DNA from 3 places in the Proteiniclasticum sp. genome. Region 1 is predicted to be linked to each of the others. Evidence: riboswitches for the same ligand, from Rfam matches in the RefSeq annotation. Region 1 holds a riboswitch; each other region holds the start of a gene.

Evidence for each region. Region 1 has a riboswitch for cobalamin ahead of RTX25_RS11125 (cobyrinate a,c-diamide synthase). Riboswitches for the same ligand answer to the same signal wherever they lie in the genome.
Region 2: it holds a riboswitch for cobalamin, as region 1 does, so the genes downstream of both, RTX25_RS05000 (anaerobic ribonucleoside triphosphate reductase) here and RTX25_RS11125 (cobyrinate a,c-diamide synthase) in region 1, are expected to answer to the same signal.
Region 3: it holds a riboswitch for cobalamin, as region 1 does, so the genes downstream of both, RTX25_RS12685 (hypothetical protein) here and RTX25_RS11125 (cobyrinate a,c-diamide synthase) in region 1, are expected to answer to the same signal.

The regions. Positions count from the first base shown of each region.
Region 1 covers NZ_DAMBTF010000021.1:462-8,043, forward strand. The annotation lists gene deoD (purine-nucleoside phosphorylase) at 1-519, shown strand, start outside; gene RTX25_RS11110 (DUF2975 domain-containing protein) at 655-1,131, shown strand; gene RTX25_RS11115 (helix-turn-helix transcriptional regulator) at 1,144-1,350, shown strand; gene RTX25_RS11120 (methyltransferase domain-containing protein) at 1,370-2,179, shown strand; cobalamin riboswitch at 2,267-2,457, shown strand; gene RTX25_RS11125 (cobyrinate a,c-diamide synthase) at 2,545-3,948, shown strand; gene RTX25_RS11130 (ECF transporter S component) at 3,917-4,450, shown strand; gene RTX25_RS11135 (hypothetical protein) at 4,437-5,204, shown strand; gene cobU (bifunctional adenosylcobinamide kinase/adenosylcobinamide-phosphate guanylyltransferase) at 5,195-5,767, shown strand; gene cobS (adenosylcobinamide-GDP ribazoletransferase) at 5,764-6,516, shown strand; gene RTX25_RS11150 (histidine phosphatase family protein) at 6,513-7,094, shown strand; gene RTX25_RS11155 (cobyric acid synthase) at 7,108-7,582, shown strand, end outside.
Region 2 covers NZ_DAMBTF010000006.1:101,388-108,969, forward strand. The annotation lists gene hcp (hydroxylamine reductase) at 1-621, opposite strand, end outside; gene RTX25_RS04995 (Crp/Fnr family transcriptional regulator) at 1,053-1,709, shown strand; adenosylcobalamin (AdoCbl) riboswitch at 1,792-1,933, shown strand; gene RTX25_RS05000 (anaerobic ribonucleoside triphosphate reductase) at 1,993-4,335, shown strand; gene nrdG (anaerobic ribonucleoside-triphosphate reductase activating protein) at 4,328-4,837, shown strand; gene rho (transcription termination factor Rho) at 4,915-6,462, opposite strand; gene RTX25_RS05015 (CTP synthase) at 6,891-7,582, opposite strand, start outside.
Region 3 covers NZ_DAMBTF010000028.1:16,705-24,286, reverse strand. The annotation lists gene RTX25_RS12700 (SH3 domain-containing protein) at 1-311, shown strand, start outside; gene RTX25_RS12695 (hypothetical protein) at 487-738, shown strand; gene RTX25_RS12690 (hypothetical protein) at 824-1,390, opposite strand; gene RTX25_RS12685 (hypothetical protein) at 1,371-1,763, opposite strand; cobalamin riboswitch at 1,939-2,121, opposite strand; gene helD (RNA polymerase recycling motor HelD) at 2,356-4,629, shown strand; gene RTX25_RS12675 (GNAT family N-acetyltransferase) at 4,702-5,205, opposite strand; gene RTX25_RS12670 (exonuclease SbcCD subunit D) at 5,315-6,466, shown strand; gene RTX25_RS12665 (AAA family ATPase) at 6,463-7,582, shown strand, end outside.

The DNA of each region.
Region 1 (7,582 bases):
ATGGGTATTCCATCAATTTCCATCTATGTGCATGAACTGATCCATGAGTATGGGGTCAAGAACCTCATGAGAGTTGGAAGCTGCGGATCTATGCAGGAAAATGTGAAGATTAGAGACGTTATCCTGGCCAGTTCAGCTTCAACGACCTCATCGATCAATAAGAACAGATTCAGAGGTATGGACTTCGCAGCTACCGCAAGTTTTGAACTTCTGCACACTGCATATACCAAAGCAAAAGAACTGGGTATCGACGTTCATGTAGGCAATGTCCTCAGCTCAGATATCTTCTATGATACAACTGGGGCAGCAAAGCTCTTTATGGATGCAGGAACACTAGGTGTGGAAATGGAAGCTGCAGCACTATATACTGAGGCCGCTCTTGCAGGCGTCAATGCGCTGACATTACTTACAGTTTCAGATAGTCTGATTACCGGAGAAGAAACAACAGCCCAGGAAAGACAGGAAACATTCAAGGAAATGATGAAGATTGCACTGGAGACCGCAGTAGCAATGGCATAATTCAATCAGAAGGTTAAAGAAGAAGTGCTGAGCACTTCTTCTTTTTAGTTAATTAATAAAAATTTATTGATAATCGATAAATTTAATGCTATGATATGAATATAATAAATAAAATTTATGAAAGTTGGTGTACTGATGAAAAGAATGTCTATTTCCTTATTCCAGATCGGTGTCCTGTTTATTACGCTCTGCATAGTGCTGCTATCCATATTCTGGCTGCCCGATACTGCGGCTTATTTTGCAGAAGAAGCTCCTGAGTGGGCTTATCTGAAATGGCCGCTTCTTGCAGGAATCTATGTGACGCTGGTTCCCTTTCTCTTTGCCATAATTGAAGGACTCAGGCTCAGCAGAAGAGTAGCAGTGAATGACGCGTTTTCGCGTAAATCTGTTCAGCATCTGAAAAACATCAGAAACAGTGCATTTGTCATTTCAGCCATGTATCTTGCTGGAACCATCGTGCTTTCAAGGCTGGTCGATATTTCACCTGGAATAGGACTGCTTGCCATAATCATTATGCTCGCATCTCTTATGCTGGGTCTGATCAGCGGCATTTTGGAGGAACTTTTACGTAAGGCATTGGAGATCAAAGAAGAAAATGATCTCACTGTTTAAGGAGGGGATATAATGGGTATAATCGTAAACTTGGATGTAATGCTTGCAAAAAGAAAAATGAGTGTTACAGAGCTTTCAGAGCGTGTCGGAATTACCATGGCCAATATCTCGAATCTGAAAACAGGTAAAGCCAAAGCTGTCAGATTCTCGACTCTTGAAGCAATCTGTAAAGCGCTGGACTGTCAGCCAGGGGATATCCTCGAGTATAGAGAAAATTAAAGTGAGAGAGGTAATGTATATGGATTTTGAACAGATCAGAAAAATCGATGATGAATTCAGGAGAGTTGAAGCGACATATGAGATTTTCAATGAAGATACGCGGCTGAACGGGTCACAGGCTGCAAGAGTGGAGTTTCTGACAACTGTCCGCTATATTGAAAAATACCTGCAGGAAGGAATGAAGATTCTGGATATCGGTGCCGGCGCCGGTGAGTACAGTCTTTATTTTGCAAAACGGAACTTTTCTGTTGATGCACTGGAATTATCAGAGTCAAATATAAGAGCTTTTGAGAAGAAAATCCGAAATGATATGGAACTTAAGCTGATAAAGGGGAATGCCATCAATCTTTCGATGTATCAAGATTCATCTTTTGATGCTGTTCTTCTGCTTGGGCCGCTCTACCACATTGAAAACATGGAATATCGGAACCTGTGTCTGAGTGAGGCAAAACGAGTGCTCAAGCCTGAGGGAAAGCTTTTTGTATCATTTATCAGCAATGACATGGTTATTCTTACAGAGTTCAGTTACAGAAATGATTTCTTTACCGATGATTCTTATGATCATGAAAGCTTCAAAGTGAAAAACTTCCCTTTTGTATTCTATACTGTTGAGGAGTGCAGAGAAATTCTAGCTGGTGCAGGGCTTAGTACACTTCATGAGATCGCTTCAGATGGCGTATCAGAACTTTTGGAGGATAAAATCAATACTCTGGACAAGAAGTCCTATGATCAGTATCTGAAGTATCATTACCATATCTGTGAAAAGCCGGAAATGATTGGGAGAAGCAATCATCTGCTGTATGTTACAGCAAAATCATCCATGAAATAAAAGAGCTGATACTTTTTTATTCATTTTTGATCAAATAATCCCTTTGACATTATGTAGTCAATGCCACTATACTAAGAATATAAATTAAAACTGAATAGTACTTTAGGTATCTTTGCATCAAGCAGAGATTTAAAAGGGAAAGAGGTTTGAATCCTCTACAGCCCCCGCTACTGTGTACAGGGATGAAATCTTCAGTAACCACTGAGCAATGCTCGGGAAGGTGAAGAGAGTAAGAAGATCTGTAAGTCAGGAGACCTGCCTATCGTAGTATGAATATTTCATAGCTTCGGAGGGAGGTTTGTGAGTTTTTTCTTTTGCAAAAAACACATGGATTATTCCATGTGTTTATTTTTTTGGAGGTTTACATGAAACGGGTGATAATTGCAGGGATCAGCAGCGGAGTGGGAAAAACAACGATCAGCATGGGCATAATGAGAGCACTGGCAAGAAGGGGCAGAAAGGTAATTCCATTTAAAACCGGTCCTGACTATATAGATACGGGTTTTCATCATGCTGCTACAGGAAGAGCTTCCGTCAATCTGGATTTATGGATGACCGGAGAAGAAAATACAAAATTTATCTATGGGCTACACAGAAATGAAGGAGATTTCGCTGTAATTGAAGGTGTTATGGGATTATATGATGGTCTGGGTGATGAGAGATCTACAGGAAGCACTGCTCATCTGGCCAAGGTCATTCATTCACCGGTCATTCTCATTATGGATGGATCTCATATGGCAGCTTCAGCTGCAGCTGTTGTTCTGGGATTCAAAGAATATGACCGTAACGTCCCCATAAGAGGGATCATTGTAAATAATGTGTCTTCAGAATACCATTTCAGACTGATCGAGGAAGCCATCACACGGACAACGGGCATTCCCTGTCTCGGATATCTGCCGAATAATCCTAAGCTCAAAGTACCTTCTCGCCACTTAGGACTATTTCAGCAGGAGGAAATCGAGAATATCGATGGTCTCATGGACGAGGCTGCTTCATTTATCGAACAGCACATCGATCTGGATCTTCTTGAAGAAGTATCTGAAGTTTATGAAGAAGTACCTCAAAATATTTCTATCGATCCACGAGCGTTTCTTGAAAATATCTGCAAAGATCTGAAACTTGGAGTAGCGAGAGATGAAGCGTTCTCATTCTACTATGAAGACAACATCAGGCTTCTCGAATACATGGGATTTGAAATTATTCCTTTCAGCCCTCTCCATGACAGTACGCTCCCGGATAATCTCGATGCGATCTATATTGGAGGCGGATATCCTGAACTGTATGGTGAGAAATTATCCAGTAACAGAACTTTTCTTGATTCCATAAGGGCTGCACTTGATAGAGGCATAGACACTTATGCCGAATGTGGTGGATATATGTATCTTATGGAAGGAATTGAAGACTCCGAAGGAAAGTTCCATAAAATGACAGGGTTCTTTGATGGATACTGCAAAATGACTAAATCCCTTCAGCAGTTCGGATATGCTGAAGTGCGGACTGAAACAGGAATTAATTTCAAGGGGCATGAATTTCATCATTCGAGGTGGACGGGTCCAGCTGAGACATCTCTGTCTCTTTCACTGAGCAAGCCCAAAGAACTGGGAAACCCAGTAAGCTGGAAATGCGGACAAAGGAAAGGGAACGTTCATGGTGCTTATGTACACATCCATTTTTACAGCAATCTTGAAGCGGTTAAGTCAATCGCGAGGGATATATATGAATCGAGGAGGTCAAGAAATGAAAACATTACAAATCAGAAAACAGACTAAAAACCAGATGCTTGTACAGATGAGTCTTCTTATCGCATTAAGTTACCTGGGATCACTCATCAAGATCCAGGGGTCTATTGCCCTGGATGCACTTCCAGCCTATTATGGTGCACTTATGCTGGGACCTTTGCCTGGTGCGGCAATAGGAGTTTCTGGACACATTCTGACTGCTCTGACCAGTGGGTTTCCCATGACGCTTCCCCTTCACCTTTTCGTTGCATGTTCAATGGGCGTCACTGTAGGTCTCTTTGGCTATCTGGCGAAAAACGTAAATCAGATCATGGCAGCAGCAGCAGGTGTTTTATTCAACGGACCTGTGAGCACATTAGGCGCAGCTTATGTCGCGTCACTCATGGGTCTGGGATTTTCAGGTAAAATCATGTTTTATGCGCTGATTGTGCCTCTGACACTGACATCAGCAGTGAATGTCCTGGGCGGACTGCTCCTTTACCGCACAGTCGTACGTTATATGAGACAGGAGAAAACACATGAAGTATCGTGATCTGAATCTGATTCCGTGGGATGAGGAAAGCTATCTTGTCATATCCTGCGACAGTGCGGGCGGTATTGGCGATAAATCAGGAGACATCATCACGACAGATCCAAGGACATTAGGCTTTCACACAGCTCAGGTTGCATTAATGGAAATGCTGTCCATTGGGGTTTATCCCTTTTTTCTCTCCAATACCTTGTCTGTGGAAATGGATCCGACTGGATGCGAAATTATACATGGTATACGAGATGCGCTAAAGATTTTCGATCTTCACGATAGAGTCGAAATCACTGGAAGCACTGAAGAGAATATCCATGTTATATCCTCAGGAATGGGACTTACGCTCCTAGGCAGAATCAGCACAAAGGAATTCAAGTTTCCTGAAACTCGGAAAGATGATGTTGCCGTGGCAGTTGGCCTACCCGTCTGTGGTCAGGGTGTACTAGATGGTGATGAAGCCGGTCGGTTCAGTCTTAAGGCGCTGAAAAAAATACTCGGTAAGGATTATATTCATGAGATCATACCGGCGGGTTCAGGCGGAATCATTCATGAAATATCGGAACTTGAGCAAAGGTCCAGTCTGATTTTTGAAAAAGGGGATACAGATACTCATGATATTTATACTTCAGCTGGACCCGCAACATCAGCACTCATCACTCTTCATAGAGACCATCTGGAACAGCTGAAGAAAGACCTCGCAATCCCGATGGTGATCATCGGAGAATTTATATGCGGAGAGGAACGTGAGAACAATTGGGAATAATCACTTTAGTCACAGGTGGTGCAAGAAGCGGTAAAAGCACTTTTGCCGAAAATATAATGTGGAACAAGACCGATGTTTTGTATATTGCCACAGCAGTTGCCTATGATGAGGAAATGAAAGAAAGGATTAGACTGCATAAGAATCAGAGACCAGAAACATGGGAAACCTTGGAAGCTTATGACCATCTAGCTGAGAAACTGTCTGAATCAGGTATATTTTATGACGGAATTCTACTTGACTGCGTCACTGTGATGCTGACAAATCTTCTTTTCTCCATTGAAAGCTTCAACGAAGAAGAAGTTAATGAAGAATTCTGGCGCACATTTGAATCTGAGACAATCCTTAAGATAAAGAAACTGCTTCGCTCCGGGCGAAGTATCACAGACCGGTTTATTCTGGTGACCAATGAAATCGGGATGGGACTTGTTCCGGAAACCGCATTTTCAAGATACTTCAGAGATATGGCAGGAAGAATCAATCAGATGATCGCAAAAGAAGCGGATGAGGTCTATCTGGTCGTATCGGGTATACCAATGATGATCAAAGGCGGAGACAAATCATGAACACTTTTCTTCTGATGCTTCAGCTGTTTACAAAAGTGCCGATTAGGAAGGAAGTCCCATTTGATCGGAGGAAGTTTAGCCGCGGTGTCGTGTTTTTTCCGCTGATCGGTCTTGTTATCGGGATCATGGTCAGCCTACCCACCTATGCCGCGGAGCGATATTTCGGAAGAGAAGTGTCTGCAGTCATTATGATCTTCTCTGCAGCAGCCGTAACGGGCGGCCTTCATCTTGACGGTCTTGCAGATACTATGGACGGTATTCTTTCAGCTAGAAGCAGAGATAAAATGCTTCTCATCATGAAGGACAGCCGTATCGGTACCCATGGCGTTCTGGCTCTGATCTTTACGATATTCGTCAAATACCAGTTTTTAATTAAAGTGGAAAGCAGTCTATTTATGTTAATGGTGATTGTTCTACCCGTAGCAGGAAGAACAGCCATAAGCGTTATGCTGCTAGGGTCACGCTACGCGAGGGAGGATGGTCTTGGTAATCTGTTCATCGGAAGAACAGAAGACATCGAATCGGTTGCCTCAGGTATTCTCGGAATGCTCATCACATTCGCTTTCCTTGGGTTAAACGGGATCGCGGCATTGGGTATAACACTTGTACTCACTGCGCTCTTCAGGCTGCGCCTGGATAAGATACTCGGCGGTCTTACTGGTGACACATTGGGCGCATTGAACGAGATGGCCGAACTGACCTATATTCCAATATACATCCTGATTGAAAGAGGGGTGAATCTTCTGTGACAACATATTATTTCGTCCGGCATGGAACAACGGATTTTAACGGTCTTGGTGTATATTTCGGGAAAACCGACAGCCCGCTGAATGTGGAGGGTATTCTTCAGGCCAAGGCATTAGGCGTATCTCTTTCAAAGGTCAATTTTGATGAGATCTACACAAGTCCCATGAAGAGGTGCGTAGATACAGCCAGGTTCATAACAGATAAAAGAATGCCTTATGTACTTGATGAACTCAGCGAACTTGATTTTGGACGGTGGGAAGGACTGGATTTCAGACAGTGCAGTGAAAGAGATCCTGAAGAGTTCAGAAAGTGGTCTGCGGATTATCGAAATACAGCTCCTCCGGAAGGCGAAAAATACACCGAATTCTACACCAGAGTAAGGAGATTCTATGAAGAGATCCTTATGCAGAAAGAGGGAACGATGCTGATTGTGGCGCACAAAGGTGTGCTCCAGCTCCTTGTCTCCCTGTTCCTCTCTGACAGTGACAGTCTTTTCTGGAATTTCAACTTTCTTCTTGGAAAATACAGCATCCTTGAACGATATGAGGACCACTGCACGATCAACAGACTAAATGTATAGAGGAGAATCACAAATGAATAGAAACATCATGATTCAGGGGACCTCATCATCCGTCGGAAAAAGTATCCTCACTGCAGCTTTGTGCAGAATATTTACCGAAGACGGATTCCGGGTTACTCCCTTTAAATCCCAGAACATGTCTCTCAATTCCCATGTGACCATGGATGGATATGAAATGGGACGTGCTCAGGTCCTTCAGGCTGAAGCCTGTAAAATTGCGCCTCGTGTCGAAATGAATCCTATTCTACTGAAACCCTCCACAGACCAGATGTCTCAGGTCATTGTGATGGGAAGGGTTTATGAGTCCATGAATGCCAAGGACTATTTTCTTCACAAATCTGAACTGAAAAAAGTCATCATGGACGCGTATGACAGGCTTATGGAGTCAAGTGACATCATCGTCATTGAAGGTGCAGGAAGTCCCGCGGAAATCAACCTCAAAGAGGACGATATCGTCAATATGGGCCTCGCTGAAATGGTTGATGCAC
Region 2 (7,582 bases), on a different contig from region 1:
ACTCACTCCAAGCTCTCCTGTCTTCAGTGTCAGGGCAACAAGCTCATCTGCAGACAATGTATTGTCCAGTGTTGCAGCCAGAGCCTCATAAGTAAAGGCATATATGCTCTCGTTCTCTTTTCCGATATTCAGCGCATGATGTGAATATGCAGCCATACCCTTAAGTCCGTAGGTGATCAGTTCTCTAAGAGATCTTACATCTTCGTCTTTAGTCGCAAGTACACCGACAAGTCTCGCCTTCTTCAGCATCGACTCCCTATCTGAAACAGCAAATGAAGCAGCGTCCGAATATTTATCAAGACCCGCTGCTGATTTCAGGCTCTCTCTATAACCGATCATCCTGTTGATCTGACCCTCAATAGCCGCTTCATCAAAGTTTGCATTGGTGATGGTCATGAAGAGTGAATTGATCACTTCATGGTTGATCTCGCTTATCGCGGTGACATCCAGTTTTCCGTTAACTACGATCTGCGAGATTCCTTTGATGGTGTAGATCAGAAGATCCTGCAGATTAGCCACTTCAGGGTTCTTTCCACAGACACCGATGATTTCGCACCCGGTACCCCTTGACGCTTCCTGACACTGATAGCAGAACATGGCCTGTTGATCTTTAATTGACATATTTATTCCTCCTTAAGATGTGAACTGTTTTACAATTGCTGAATTACGAACTAAAATGATAAATAAATGTAATTATCCTTGACCTAAGAATTCACAATTATTTAGAGTGATTTCTTAATATTATTATGATATTTTAGTTTATTAGAAGTAAGATTATCGGATTTCCGATAATGCTGATTTATTTCTGCTTATGACTGAGATCTTCAATCAATCTACGAGATGATTATAATAGAACAGTAACTATAAAACTGTAACATCTGTTACACTTTATGAAATATAATATTTTTTACGATATGCAGATAGTTTATGAGAATGCAGCAGCATATAAGAGAATGGCAGTTTCCTTTGAGGCAGCTCTGACTTATAATAGACGGATATGAAGAATATCATATGCCTGAAAAATATGACGAGGTAAAAGCATGCAAATCAATATGATTAATTTACAGAAGAATTCTTTATTCAGAAATATGAGTGAAGAAGAAATCAATAGAATCTTAGATTTTACAAACTGCATACAGGAAACATACGAAAAAGACACGATCGTGATCGAGGAAGGGGAATCGTGTGATACCATCGGATTTGTTCTGGATGGAACACTGACCATACAGCAGTATGGAAGAAGCGGTGATGCGTTGACCATCAACGTTTTCAGACATGGAGACTGTTTCGGCGCACCTCTTCTCTTTACCAGTCACGCGAAATATCCCTTTACCCTTGTCACCACTACAAAAAGCACAGTACTCTTTATCCCCTTTGCACAGATGAAGCATATGCTGGAAGAGAGCAGTACATTCAATCTCAACTACCTTACTTTTCTCTCCAATCATATCTTCGTTTTGAAGAACAAGATAAAGATACTGGCACACAACGATGTTCGCTCAAGGCTCATGATCTACTTCTCCAAAGAGATGGAATTTGCAGGAGATGCCAGATTTAAAATGAGACATAAGAAGACCGAAATCGGAGAAATCATCAAGGTGGCAAGACCCTCTGTCTCAAGGGAACTTTCCAATATGGAAAGAGACGGTCTCATCAGCATCAAAGGCAGTGAGGTAACTATTCTAGCCCCTGAGGACTTCATACTGTAGTGTGAATAATACGACATGTAGATAAGATTTCACTTTTCAACCGACACAACATGTAGTATAGTAATCCTGTAACAACACAATATATTGAATATTATCGTCGCAAGAGCAGGGAAACAGGTTAGATTCCTGTGCGGTGCCGCCACTGTAAGAGATCATTCTCTAAGCCAGATTGCTGCCTTGATGACGCTCAGCCACGCTTTACGTCGCATAAAGCAGGTCTGCTGAAAAGTGGATCTCTCTTTGCCTGTAAAGAAAGATCCACTTTATTTTTTGGAGGTACAATATGGAAAACAGACAGTTCACCCTTCTGAATGTGCAGAAAAGAGACGGTAGAGTCCTGCCCTATGACCGAAGCAAAATCGCAACAGCACTCACGAGAGCCTTTCAGGCTGAGAAGATGCCCTTTACGGAAGAATCCATAACCGAGCTCGTCCTTTGGGTAGAAGAGCAGATCAGTAAGGATGCCAGGTCTTTGCCTGTCGTAGAAGAGATTCAGGACTTTGTCGAGCTTGCCCTTCAGACCAAAGGCTATTTCAACGTGGCAAAAGCCTATATCCTATACCGAAACCACAGAAGCAGAACAAGATCGATGAAATCAGATCTTATGAAGATCTATGAACGCATCACATTTGAAGATGCTGAAAATGATGATCTGAAAAGAGAAAATGCCAATGTAGATGGAAACACAGCCATGGGCACCATGCTGAAATACGGTTCAGAAGGAGTTAAAGACTTTACGAAGCTGTTTGTCCTCCATCCGGAGCATGCAAAAGCCCACGAAGAGGGACTCATCCATATCCATGATATGGATTTCTACAACTTCACCACAACATGTGCCCAGATTGATCTGAAAAAGCTTTTTAAAGGTGGATTCTCCACAGGACACGGTTTTCTGAGAGAGCCTCAGGATATTCTGAGCTACAGCGCCTTAGCCTGTATCGCCATACAGTCCAATCAGAACGATCAGCATGGCGGGCAGAGCATACCGAATTTCGACTATGCCATGGCGGAAGGTGTCCGCAAGACCTATGTGAAGCAGTTTAACCAGAATCTGATAAAAGCGCTGTCACTGTTCTCCGTAAGCTGTGACGAAAACGAACTGAAGACAATAAATCAGAACTTAATGATCCAAGGTATCCACAACCGCATGGGAGATACACAGGAATTTGAAGAGGCGCTTAGAAAACACTTCACAAAAAATAGTCTAAGCAAGGAAATGATTGAGAAGGCCATAACCTTTGCAGGAAATGAAGCAATGCTAGAAACGGACCGAAAAACCTATCAGGCTATGGAAGCCTTTATCCACAACCTGAATACCATGAATTCACGGGCAGGTGCACAGGTTCCGTTCTCATCCATAAATTATGGTACGGATACAACTCCTGAAGGCAGAATGGTGATGAAGAATCTTCTGCTGTCTCTTGAAAGAGGGCTGGGAAATGGTGAAACACCAATATTCCCGATTCATATATTCAGAGTGAAAGATGGCGTAAACCTCAATGAAGGCGAAGTAAATTTTGATCTGTTTGAACAGGCAGCCGCCGTCAGCGCCAAGAGACTCTTTCCGAATTTCTCTTTTCAGGATGCACCATTTAATCTAAAGTATTACAGAGAAAATGATCCCGAATCTGAAATATCATATATGGGCTGCAGGACAAGAGTCATATCGAATGTCACAGACCCGTCTCTTGAAACGCCCTACGGAAGAGGCAATCTCAGTTTTACCTCAATCAATCTTCCAAGACTTGCCATTCTGTCAGAAGGAAGTGAAGAGAAATTCTTCGAGAGACTTGATCTTGCACTGGATCTTGTGGTCTCCCAGCTTCTGGACCGGTTCAGCATTCAGAAAGCGAAAAAAGCGAAGAACTTTCCTTTCCTTATGGGTCAGGGTGTATGGAGAGGCAGTGAAGAGCTCGCTCCTGAAGATACCCTGGAAAACGTACTGAGGCACGGTACACTTTCAGCAGGCTTCATCGGCCTTGCGGAAGCGCTCGTTTCCCTTACAGGTGCTCATCACGGAGAAAATCAGCATTCAAGAGAACTCGGTCTTAAGATCGTTTCTCACATGAGAGAAAGGATGGATCGGGAAAGCCAGATAAGAAACCTGAATTTCTCACTCATCGCCTCCCCCGCTGAAGGTCTATCTGGGCGGTTTGTCGCTTTAGACAGGAAAGAGTTCGGCAAAATTTCAGGAGTCACAGACAAAGCCTATTACACCAACAGCTTCCATGTACCGGTTTTTTACCCTGTGACCTCATTCGAAAAAATCGACATAGAATCACCGTATCATGAACTGACAAATGCAGGCCATATCACCTACGTGGAACTTGATGGTGACGCTGGGAAAAACCCCAAGGCATTCATGAAAATCATAAGACACATGCAGAAATCCGGTATCGGCTATGGTTCCATCAATCACCCTGTGGATTTCGATCCCGTATGCGGTCATCATGGAATCATAGGAGATGTATGCCCAAGATGCGGAAGAACCGAAGAAGATGTGCCGTTTACAAGAATCAGAAGAATCACAGGTTATCTGGTAGGCTCCCTTGACCGGTTCAACAATGCAAAGCTCAGCGAAGTCAGGGACAGAGTGGTTCATGGTAAAGGTCAGAATAATGCTTAGAATTGCAGGTATTGTCAAAGAGTCAATTACCGATGGTGAAGGATTAAGGCTGGTCATTTTTGCCCAAGGCTGCGCACATAAGTGCCCTGGTTGTCACAACCCCGAAACCCACTCCTTTGAAGGCGGTTACCAGATTGAAGATGAGGAAATCATTGATCTCATTCTGAAAAACCCTCTCCTGGATGGTGTCACGTTCTCAGGAGGGGATCCACTCTTCCAGGCTGAAGCTTTCCACCAGCTGGCGCTTCTGATCAGAAAAAAAGTCACTCCTCATCATCCTCACTTTACGATCATGGCCTATACAGGATTTACCTTTGAGAGACTACTCGAGCAAAGGGATCTTTATATACCGCTTCTTCATGAAATCGATGTGCTCATCGATGGACCTTTTGTTGAATCTGAAAGATCGTTTGATCTTAATTTTAAAGGTTCATCCAATCAGAGAATACTTGATATGAGAGAAACACTGAAAACGGAGAAGCCTGTGCTATATAGGATGTAACAGAAGATTTAGGAATAGGAAAGACTTTGAGTAACCCGCTAGGCGTGTGATGTGCTCAAAGTCTTTTTTTGTGTTTACTATTTAAATACCTGAGTGCTCTTCAGGTGACTGATGAAATCATCATTGTTTTCCGACTGACTCATCATCCGTATAAGATCCTCTGTAACCCGATCAGCACTTCCGCTTGAATTCATCTGTCTTCTGATATTCATGGTCATTTCATACTCATCTGCTGACAGAAGGGCATTTTCTTTTCTCGTTCCTGACTTGTAGATATCGATAGCAGGGAAGACTCTTCTTTCCTGAAGTCTTCGATCAAGGTGCACTTCCATATTTCCTGTACCTTTAAACTCTTCGAAAATCATATCATCCATTCTTGATCCCGTATCCACTAGAGCTGTGGCAAGTATTGTAAGACTTCCGCCCTCTTCAATGTTTCTTGCGGCCCCAAAGAACTTTTTAGGCATAATGAGCGCTGCAGGATCAAGCCCTCCTGAGAGTGTTCTTCCAGAGGGATTTACTGTAAGATTATACGCTCTTGCAAGTCTTGTTATGGAATCCATAAGAATGACTACATCCTGTTTCTGCTCGACCATTCGTTTGGCGCGTTCAAGAACCATTCTGGCCACCTTTGTATGATGATCCGGTTCTTCATCAAATGTGGAATAAATGACCTCCCCATTTATGCTTCTCTGCATATCCGTAACTTCTTCCGGTCTTTCATCAATAAGGAGAACAATGATTTTGATGCTGGGATGATTCAGTGCGATGTTCTGGGCAATCTTCTTCATGATGGTGGTCTTACCGGCTTTAGGCGGGGCAACAATGAGACCTCTCTGGCCTTTCCCCATAGGGGCCATAAGATCGATGATTCTTGTGGAAAGATCATTTTCGGATGGTACTTCAAGCTTTATCCGCTCTTCAGGATAAATCGGTGTGAGCCTGTCGAAATAAGGTCTTCCAATGGATTTCTCAGGGTTTTCCCCATTGATTTTTTCGATGTAATTCAAGCCCGCAAATTTCTCCCCTTCTCTGGGATAACGGGCATACCCTATGACTTCATCCCCTGTTCTAAGATCGAATCTTCTGATCTGAGGTGGCGAAACATAGATATCTTCAGGACTTGTCAGATAGTTCTGACCTCTAAGAAATCCGAAATTGTTCATATCAAGGATTTCAAATACACCTCTGCAGTCAAATTCATTGGAGTATTTTACTCTTCTGGTGTCCTCGTTTCGAATAAAATTATAAGTTTCATTTCTAACTGCAGGTATCTGCGAATCAGATACTGACTTCTCTACATTATTCTGTAGAAGGTCAGTGTTTCCAGCTGGCTCATCAGACTGATCAGGTTCCGATACACGTGTTTGTGCCGTTTTTTCCTGAGATTCACCAACTTTCGGTTCATTCACTGCGGCGGAGTCATTCACTTCTGCAGCTTCTGATGAATGAACATTTTCCATCTTTATTTCCTCTTTAACTTCAGCTTTCATGATGTCATCAAGAAGCGAAATGAGTTCACCTTTCCGGTACTTCATCAGATTCTTTATCTTATGTTCTTTTGCAAGAATTCTGAGCTCGTCAAGTTTAAGCTTTGACAGCTCCTGTATTTTTTCATTGGACATATTTTTACCACTCCTTATATAGGGGTCTATGGATATTTTCTATTAATTTTCATAATATATGCTCATTAAGGAAATTATGATTTGAATTTATCAGATTTGCTGCAGAACCATGCAAGAGTTGCATTAATTTTATATGATCACTATTCAGAAAAAATCGCTGTACAATTTTGATTGAAATTTCTTTTAAACGTATATACTTTGAAATCCGACAAAGATGCTGGTCATTCAAGATATTTCCGAGAATCAGTTTTGATAAGATTATGCACTTGTAAATTGAGCTTATCTTATATCAAAAATATAAAAAAGTAAAGTGAAAAGACATCATCTCTCACTTTACTGTACTGTAGAAAACCTTACTTACTCCAGCTTTCAGGCAGTGGTAAGAAAGACAGCATTCATTTAAAATGCTGTCTTTTATCTTTCACAGATTATCTTTTCACGCAGGCGTTGATGAATCCTTTAAATAGCGGATGAGGGTTGTTTGGTCTGCTCTTCAGCTCCGGATGAAACTGCGAAGCCACAAACCATTTATGTCCCGGAATCTCGATGATTTCCACAAGATTTTTCTTCGGATTGATTCCACTGAATCTCATACCCTTATCCTCAAATAACTTAAGATAATCATTGTTGAACTCGTATCTGTGACGATGTCTTTCGTAAATGGTATCCCTTCCATAAGCCTCTTCCGCAAATGAACCACTGCTCAGTTTCGCTTCATACAGGCCGAGTCTCATTGTTCCACCCTTCTCCTCAATGTTGATCTGCTCAGGCATCAGGTCAATAACAGGATCTGATGAGTTCTCATCAAACTCGCTGCTGTTGGCATTTTTGAGTCCAAGCACATTCCGTGCGAATTCAATGACCGCAGTCTGCATACCGAGACATATCCCAAGAAACGGAACATTATGAGTCCTTGCAAATCCGATAGCGAGAATCTTTCCTTCAATTCCTCTTGTACCAAATCCTCCCGGAACAAGAATACCTTCAACATCAGAGAGTTCCTCTTTCAGATTGTCTTCTGTGAGATTCATCGCATTGACCCACTTGATCTCAACCTCTACTCCATTCGCAAGACCTCCATGTGAAAGAGCTTCAACGACGGAAAGATATGCATCATGAA
Region 3 (7,582 bases), on a different contig from region 1:
GCATCACACCTAATCAGTTCAGACCACCGTTTGGGGAGTATGATTCCAGAGTGCTGAAAATTGCAGGAGAACAGGGTTACAAGTACACAGTAATGTGGTCGATAGACACCATTGACTGGGCTGAGTCATCGGGAGGGGTAACCATCACTAAGGACTACATCACGAATAAAGTGCTGAATAACGTCACCGACAAAGATATCGTACTGATGCACATCGCTTATCAGAAAACAGTAGACGCACTGCCAAGAATGATCGAAACACTGAAGAGCAGAGGCTATACGTTCAAGACTGTGCCTCAGATGGCGCCTTAACATCGTATGAATAATATGGAAATGAAAAAAGAGGTGGACAGCTGTTCACCTCTTTTTAAATAAAATAATTTTGATTTTCGTATAAAAAGGGGGAAAATCCCGAAGAAGTTCGGGGTTTTTCATGCCTTAATTATGATAGAATTATGGAAATCAGAAAATAAGGGCAGGTGTTAGTGTGCAAAATGAGATCAGCTTTAAAGAAAATACCGGATTCATTCTGATTTCAACAGGGTTTCTGCTTCTCATAACATCCTTATACTTTGAACATACGCGGGTAAAACCTGTAATGATGATCACGGGCATTGTACTTATGCTTGCTGCAGCTCTTAATGAGGCTATTACAAAGAAAAGAAACCAGACATTAATGGAGACTTTCAGCCTTGTTCTGATTCTTCTGTGGGGGATACTCCACATTATGATCTGGTAATCACGTTAACATCTTAATCTCCCTCATATCATCCTATAGTAAAGAACCGGACCTCTGGAATAATCCAGAGACCCGGTTCTACTTCTTATAATAACTTTCTATCTGATTGTTCACATCTTACAGGCCTCATGTGAGGCTGGTACTTGTCTCTAAGCCTTGTAAGCAGGCTGTAGAGAGGTTTGAAAAGAAAGAGTACCACAACGAAATTGGATCCTCCATGGATTAGGTCAAAGGGAATGCCTCTTGTCCAGTAGACAATTCCATAGGAAATTCCGTAAAAGAAGGATTCGAAAATCGCAAAGACAAAGCCGAAGGTGAGTCCGAAAATTAAGGCTGTGATGGCATATGGCCATTCTGAATGCGTCCTTCGATGAAGCAGTGCAGAAATTCCGATCAGGAGCGGCCAGATGAAGTAATAAACCAGCAGCCATGTCTGCACGCCATAAAAGAAGATTTCTGTAGTTGAAAAAATCAGTGCAACGATAAAGGTCTTTCTGAATCCGAATACCGAAGCATAAACCATAAAGAGCAGAGTGACAATTTCAACATTAGGGATCAATACCAGCGCCATTTTCCCTGCGGTCAATGTGGCGCTCAGGAGTGGGATGAGGACGATATCCCAGACGGTGAAGTTAGAATCCCTTAACTTCAAAAGTGTACACGTCCTTATCATTTACTGGTATTTCTTTTATCCCTACCATGGCATCTTCCCCATTGATATTAATGTTGAAAAATTCTTTCGTGATATCTGTTTTGTACCCCTTAAGTCCGATAAGCATTGGACCATACTGTGTTTCTTCTGTCTCGAGCTGAAGTTCTTCACTGTACTGTCTAAGCAGACCTTCCAAGTAAAGTTCATCAGATCTGAAGCTTTCACTGAAACTGATGTCTTCACTTTCAATGATGATGTTGATGGTGACTTCTTTGCTGCCTTCTTCACCTTTTGGTGAAAGTGCCTTGTAAACGCCCAGGCCACCCAAGAGCAGCACCAGAATGATCAGCACCGATGTGATTTTTTTGTTCATGTTTTTCCTCCTTGCTGTACTTGACGTACAAACGAATAATTAATCCACACAATAAAGCAGAAGGTGTTTAGAGAAAAGGTGTACAAGGGGAAAATAAAAAGCACCCTTATGGGTGCTGCAAATAGATCGTTCAACAAATACACAATCTATTCTGACACCTCATGACCCGTGAGGAGATTCTCAAAAATATATAGGCAGGTCTTCCGGCTTGACTATGTAAAAGAGTTATCCTTCCCAGAAATATCCAGTGGATCAATTAACTCTTAAGAGTCTTACGGCGGCGGGACCGCACAGGCTTAACCTGTTTCCCTCTTAGTGCCAAGATGCTATCGTGGCAACCTATATGATTAAAATTCTATTTTATTGTGTTTCTTATAAGTCCATTATATCAGATAAAACGAGAAGTTCCAGTGTGTGAAACAGGTAGTTTTTACACTGATTCGGATAAAAAATTATCATTTTCCGAGGAGACCACTGTAAGAAGGAATGCCAAGGGTGACCTGCTATGGTATACTGATTTCTGTCAGATTTTCATCGATATGATACATCAGAGATCTTAACTGACAATGGACAAAACGAAAAGAGGGATAAAATGTCTATGAAGGAACATATAGATTATGAGAAAGAAACAGCAAGGCTTGAAGAGACCATATCTTATATCGTTAGAATCATATCACTTGTTGTGGATAAAAGACTGAAATACAGACAGGATATGAGAGAAGCTTTTACGGAGCTTGATGATATGGACAGCAGCCTCAGCTATGCGAATATACTTTTGAATACAAAACTTCTGGATTCACTTGAGCAGAATTTCAGCCTGCTCAAGAGATCAAAGGATCACCCTTATTTTGCCAGAATGGATATCAGGCAGTCGGATAAGGACAAATTGGAAGAAATATACATCGGGAAAATATCTCTATTTGATGAATCTATGGACACACCGCTGGTTGTCGACTGGCGTGCGCCCATTTCCAGTGTCTATTATGATGGCAGACTAGGCAGAACGAGATACAGCGCCTATGGAGAAGAATTTGAAATCGATCTTCATCTTAAAAGGCAGTACACCATTGAAAACGGAGAGCTTAAGCATTTTGTGGATGTGGATATTTCCATGTCTGATACCTTTCTGCAGGCGACACTGGAAAATCATGCCAGTGACAAGCTGAAGGACATCGTCTCCACCATTCAGGCCGAGCAGAACGACATCATAAGAGCAGACATCCATAAACCGCTTATCGTTCAGGGCGTAGCAGGAAGCGGTAAAACAACCATTGCGCTTCATCGGATTGCCTATCTTATCTATACCTATTCCGATTCGTTTAGTCCTGAGGATTTCATCATCATTGCACCGAACAATCTGTTTCTTGACTATATTTCAGGTGTACTTCCTGAACTTGGCGCAGAGAAGGTCAGGCAGACCACGTTTATTGATCTCATGATGGAAATTCTTGGTCAACGCTTCAAGCTGACAGATCAGAACGAAAAACTGTCCATGCTTCTTCGCAGTGACAGTCAGAAGGAAACTGATATAAGGATCCGAGCATCAGCATTCAAGAACAGCATGGTGATGAGGGATATCCTTGAAGAACATCTGAAAAATCTCGGTGAGCACTTTCTTCCGGATGAGGATTTCATCTTTGATGGGGACGTGCTCTATACCCGAAAATACCTTGATGATATGTTTCATAACAGTTATACCTACCTGCCATACTTCAAGAGGATCGATCAGATCAGACAGTATCTGGAAAGTAAGGTCAAGGAAGCTGTAAGCAGCAGAATTTCGAAAGTGGAAAATATCTATGAGAACAGGATGAACAGAGTGAGGCTTAAAGAAGCTCCATCTGAAGAGCGTAGAGGAAAGCTGAAAGAGCTGATGAAAATGAGGGATGAAAGAATCGGTGAGCTGAAAAAGAGCAGAAAGAATCTCATTCGTGACTATTTCAGGAAGATGGATTATGAGGATACCCTCACCTATTATCTTCAGCTGATGACGGACGAAAATTTCATTTCAGGTTTTGTCGAGGAAAAAGACTTTGAAGTTGTGCAGTACGTGGTCGAAGATACCCTCAGAAGGGCGAGAACCAAGGAGCTTGAAATTGAAGATCTTGCACCGCTGGCCTACATGCACAGCAGGCTCTATGGAGTGGAGTCTTCAGTTAGGGTGAAGTATGTGGTTATAGACGAAGCTCAGGATTTCAGTGATTTTCAGTTCTATGCTTTAAGAAATATCCTGAATACCGACAGATTCACAATACTTGGCGATCTTTCTCAGGGGATTCACATGTACCGGTCCATAAGTGACTGGACATACCTCAAGAATCATATTTTTAAAGAAGAGACCAACTATCTCACACTCCTGCAGAGTTATCGTACGACAATTGAAATTATGGAATCTGCAAACGAAGTGCTCACAAGGTCACCCATCAGAGATCTGACCCTGGCAAAGCCGGTTGTAAGACATGGCAAAAAACCTGCTGTTAAAGCATACATGAGTGAAAGAAATCTTATAAGAGGAATTCTGAACACCATGAACGCATGGACAGAAGAAGGATATACAACCATTGCTGTCATCACGAAGACTGCAGCAGATGCCGCTCATCTGCATAAAGCTCTCAAGCAGTCAAAAGACCTTGACATCAGCCTGATCGGCGAAAAGGCAGTTCACTTCACTGAACGGTATGTGGTCCTTCCTGCGCACATTGCAAAAGGCCTTGAATTCGATGGAGTCATTGTAACGAATCTGAATGATGCATATAAAATCACAGAGCTGGATGCCAAACTGCTCTATGTTGCCATGACACGAGCAATGCACAGACTTTCTGTGCTTTTCCTGGAGGGCAGTAATCCGTATTTCAGTCAGGACTGAAAAAATAAGACCGCATTCCTCTGAATGCGGTCTTGATATTTCACTGAAACGTTCTTATTTCGCCAAAATATGTTAATCAATATTGATATCAGACACAGTGGTTATAGGTACTTCTGTAAACCCCATGGATTCGTAAAGCCTAAGTGCATCTGTATTTTCTACTGTGACATAAAGGTAGAGCGAGTGGAAGCCTTTTTTATACAGCTCAAAGGCTGCGCGGTTTATAAGAAGCGTGGCGTAGCCGAGCCTCTGATCTTTCTTACGGGTAAAGGTGTATGTAATGGTGGGTTCATCACGATAAAGACAGACAAGGACTCCTGCGCTGACCTGATCATTCTCCATGAGGAGAAATGAAGAATCCTGCATGAAGGGTCCATAGCAGCCCCTGTAAACCCGTGTGATCTCGTCGATGGTCTGAGTGAGGGTTTCCCCCTCGTAATCGACGGTATCTCTGTAGGCATCTAGAAATGCATCTGCCATGACCTCAAGATAGGAGAATTCCGCAGGAACGAGCTCATGAGAAAAAACCATAGGTTCGTCACTTAACCTGAGACTCATACGAATTCTTTTTGGCATGAACACCACCTCCTAAGGTTATTCTACTATATTTTAGGTAGGATTGCGTTGTATTGTCAAAATAATTCAGCTAAACTTTAAGTTAACAGATGAAAGGAGCATTATAGATATGAAAATTCTTCACGTAGCGGATTTACACATCGGAAGATACTTTAATGGCGTATCATTACTGGCGGACCAGAAAAAAATGCTGAATCAGATTATAAATGTCATTAAAGAAGAGGATCCACAGGTAGTCATCATAGCCGGGGATATCTATGACCGGTCTATTCCAAGGGAAGATGCAGTAAAAGTGAACGACGGATTTCTCACAGAGCTCGTCAGACTGGGGAAGAAGAACATCCTCATTACAGGTAATCATGATTCCCATGAAAGAGTGGGATTTCTCAACTCACTGCTCGAAGATAAGGGACTTACAGTGGAAAACAACGTAAAGAGGCCTCTGAGATGCATCACCTTAAAGGATGAATTCGGACCTGTGGAAATCTATCTGTTTCCATATCGGGACACGGCTAATCTCAAGACAATCTATGAACTTGAAACTTTCAGGGATGACACACTTGTTTATGAAAGAATATTCAAAGAAAGCGTAAAGAAGAACACCAACAGAAAGGTGCTTGTCTATCACGGTTTTGTTGCAGGGTCAAACAAAGAGGCGGTTGTTGAAAGCGAATCCGAGCGGATTCTTTCAGTGGGCGGACATGACTATATCCGCACCAACGTCTTCGAGCCGTTCAATTATGTGGCTCTAGGACATCTTCATAAACCTCAGTGGGTTGTGGAGGGGAAAATCAGATACTCAGGCTCTCCGATGAAATACTCCTTTTCTGAAGAAAATCATAGAAAAAGCATCAGCATCATCGAACTGAATGAAGACGGGAAAGTCGATCTTAAGGAGATTCCTCTGGTTCCGGAAAAAGATGTGGTGACCCTGCAGGGCAGCTTCAATGAAATAATGAACATGAAATATACGGGTAATCCGGAAGATTATATCAGAGTGATCCTTAAGGATACAGAAGAGATTCTGGAGCCCATGATGCGTCTGCGCGTAAAGTTTCCCAATATCCTTGAACTGCAGAGGGAAAGGGATCAGAACAAGATTCTCAATGAGTATAAGGATTACAGCATCATTCAGAAGAAAGACATCACAAAACTCTTCAAGGACTTCTACAGGCTGAAGAATGACAGGGATATCGAAGAGTCAAACCTGGATGTGATCCGAGAAATTGTTGAAAGTCTGGAAGGAGGGAGTATTCTATGAAACCACTGGATCTGACCATCAAGTGTTTCCTTGGGTTCAAGGAAAAAACGGAAATTGATTTCAGGCCATTATACGAAGACAAGATCTTTCTCATCACAGGTCCTACAGGAGCGGGAAAGACTTCGATATTTGATGCGGTATGCTACGCTTTATATGGTGAAGGAAGCGGAGAAACAAGAACCAAGGCAAAGTGCTTCAGAAGCCAGATGGCTGAGGAAAACGAGGAAATGGAGGTCTCTTTGTCATTTGAAGTCAAAGGACAGCTTTATCATGTCCGGAGAGTGGAGACTGCAAAGGGCGTCAACAAGGCCTATTTCTATACCGAGAACGATCCCGAGAAGCTTCTTGTCAAAATCAAAGAAGTGAATACGGAGATTGAGCAGATCATCGGACTTAATCTGGATCAGTTCAAAAAAATTGTGATGATTCCACAGGGAGAATTTCGTGAATTCCTGACTGCCGGAACTAAAGACAAGTCAGATATTCTGAAGAAACTTTTCTCTACAGAGCAGTATGAAAAGCTGCAGTGGATGATTAAAGAGCGTTATGACGCTTCAAGAGCAGCTGACCGCAAACTGGTCATGAAATTCAATGAGATCCTAAAGGAAGCGGGGATGGAAGGCAAAGACATCGAAATGGGACCCGATGCTCTTCTGGAGATGCTTCAATCAGCTGAAGAAGAGATTGCCCATATGCAGAAGGAAATTTCCGAATTGACGCAAAGGCAGAAAGAGATTGAGAAAGAAATCACCGAAACGCAGAAGAACAATTCGGATCTCGAGACATTCCAGAAAGTGCGTGAAGAATACGGTAAATACCGTAATCTGAAGAAGACTTTTGAAGACAAGGAAAAAGAACTGAAACTTCTGAGAAAGATTGAAATGATTACCCATACGGAAAAACAGCTGGCTGATAAGGAAAGCGAAATCAGAAAGCTCCAGACAGATATCACAATTCTGTCAGAGGACAGAAAGAAGATTGCACAGTATCTTGATCGTTGCAGAAAAACTCTGACAGCGGTTACCGACGAAGCCATCAATCTTGATGAAAAGAAGACGAAGAAAAACAGGTTGGAAGATCTGCTTCTGAAATCGAAAAGACTCTCTGAAGCAAATC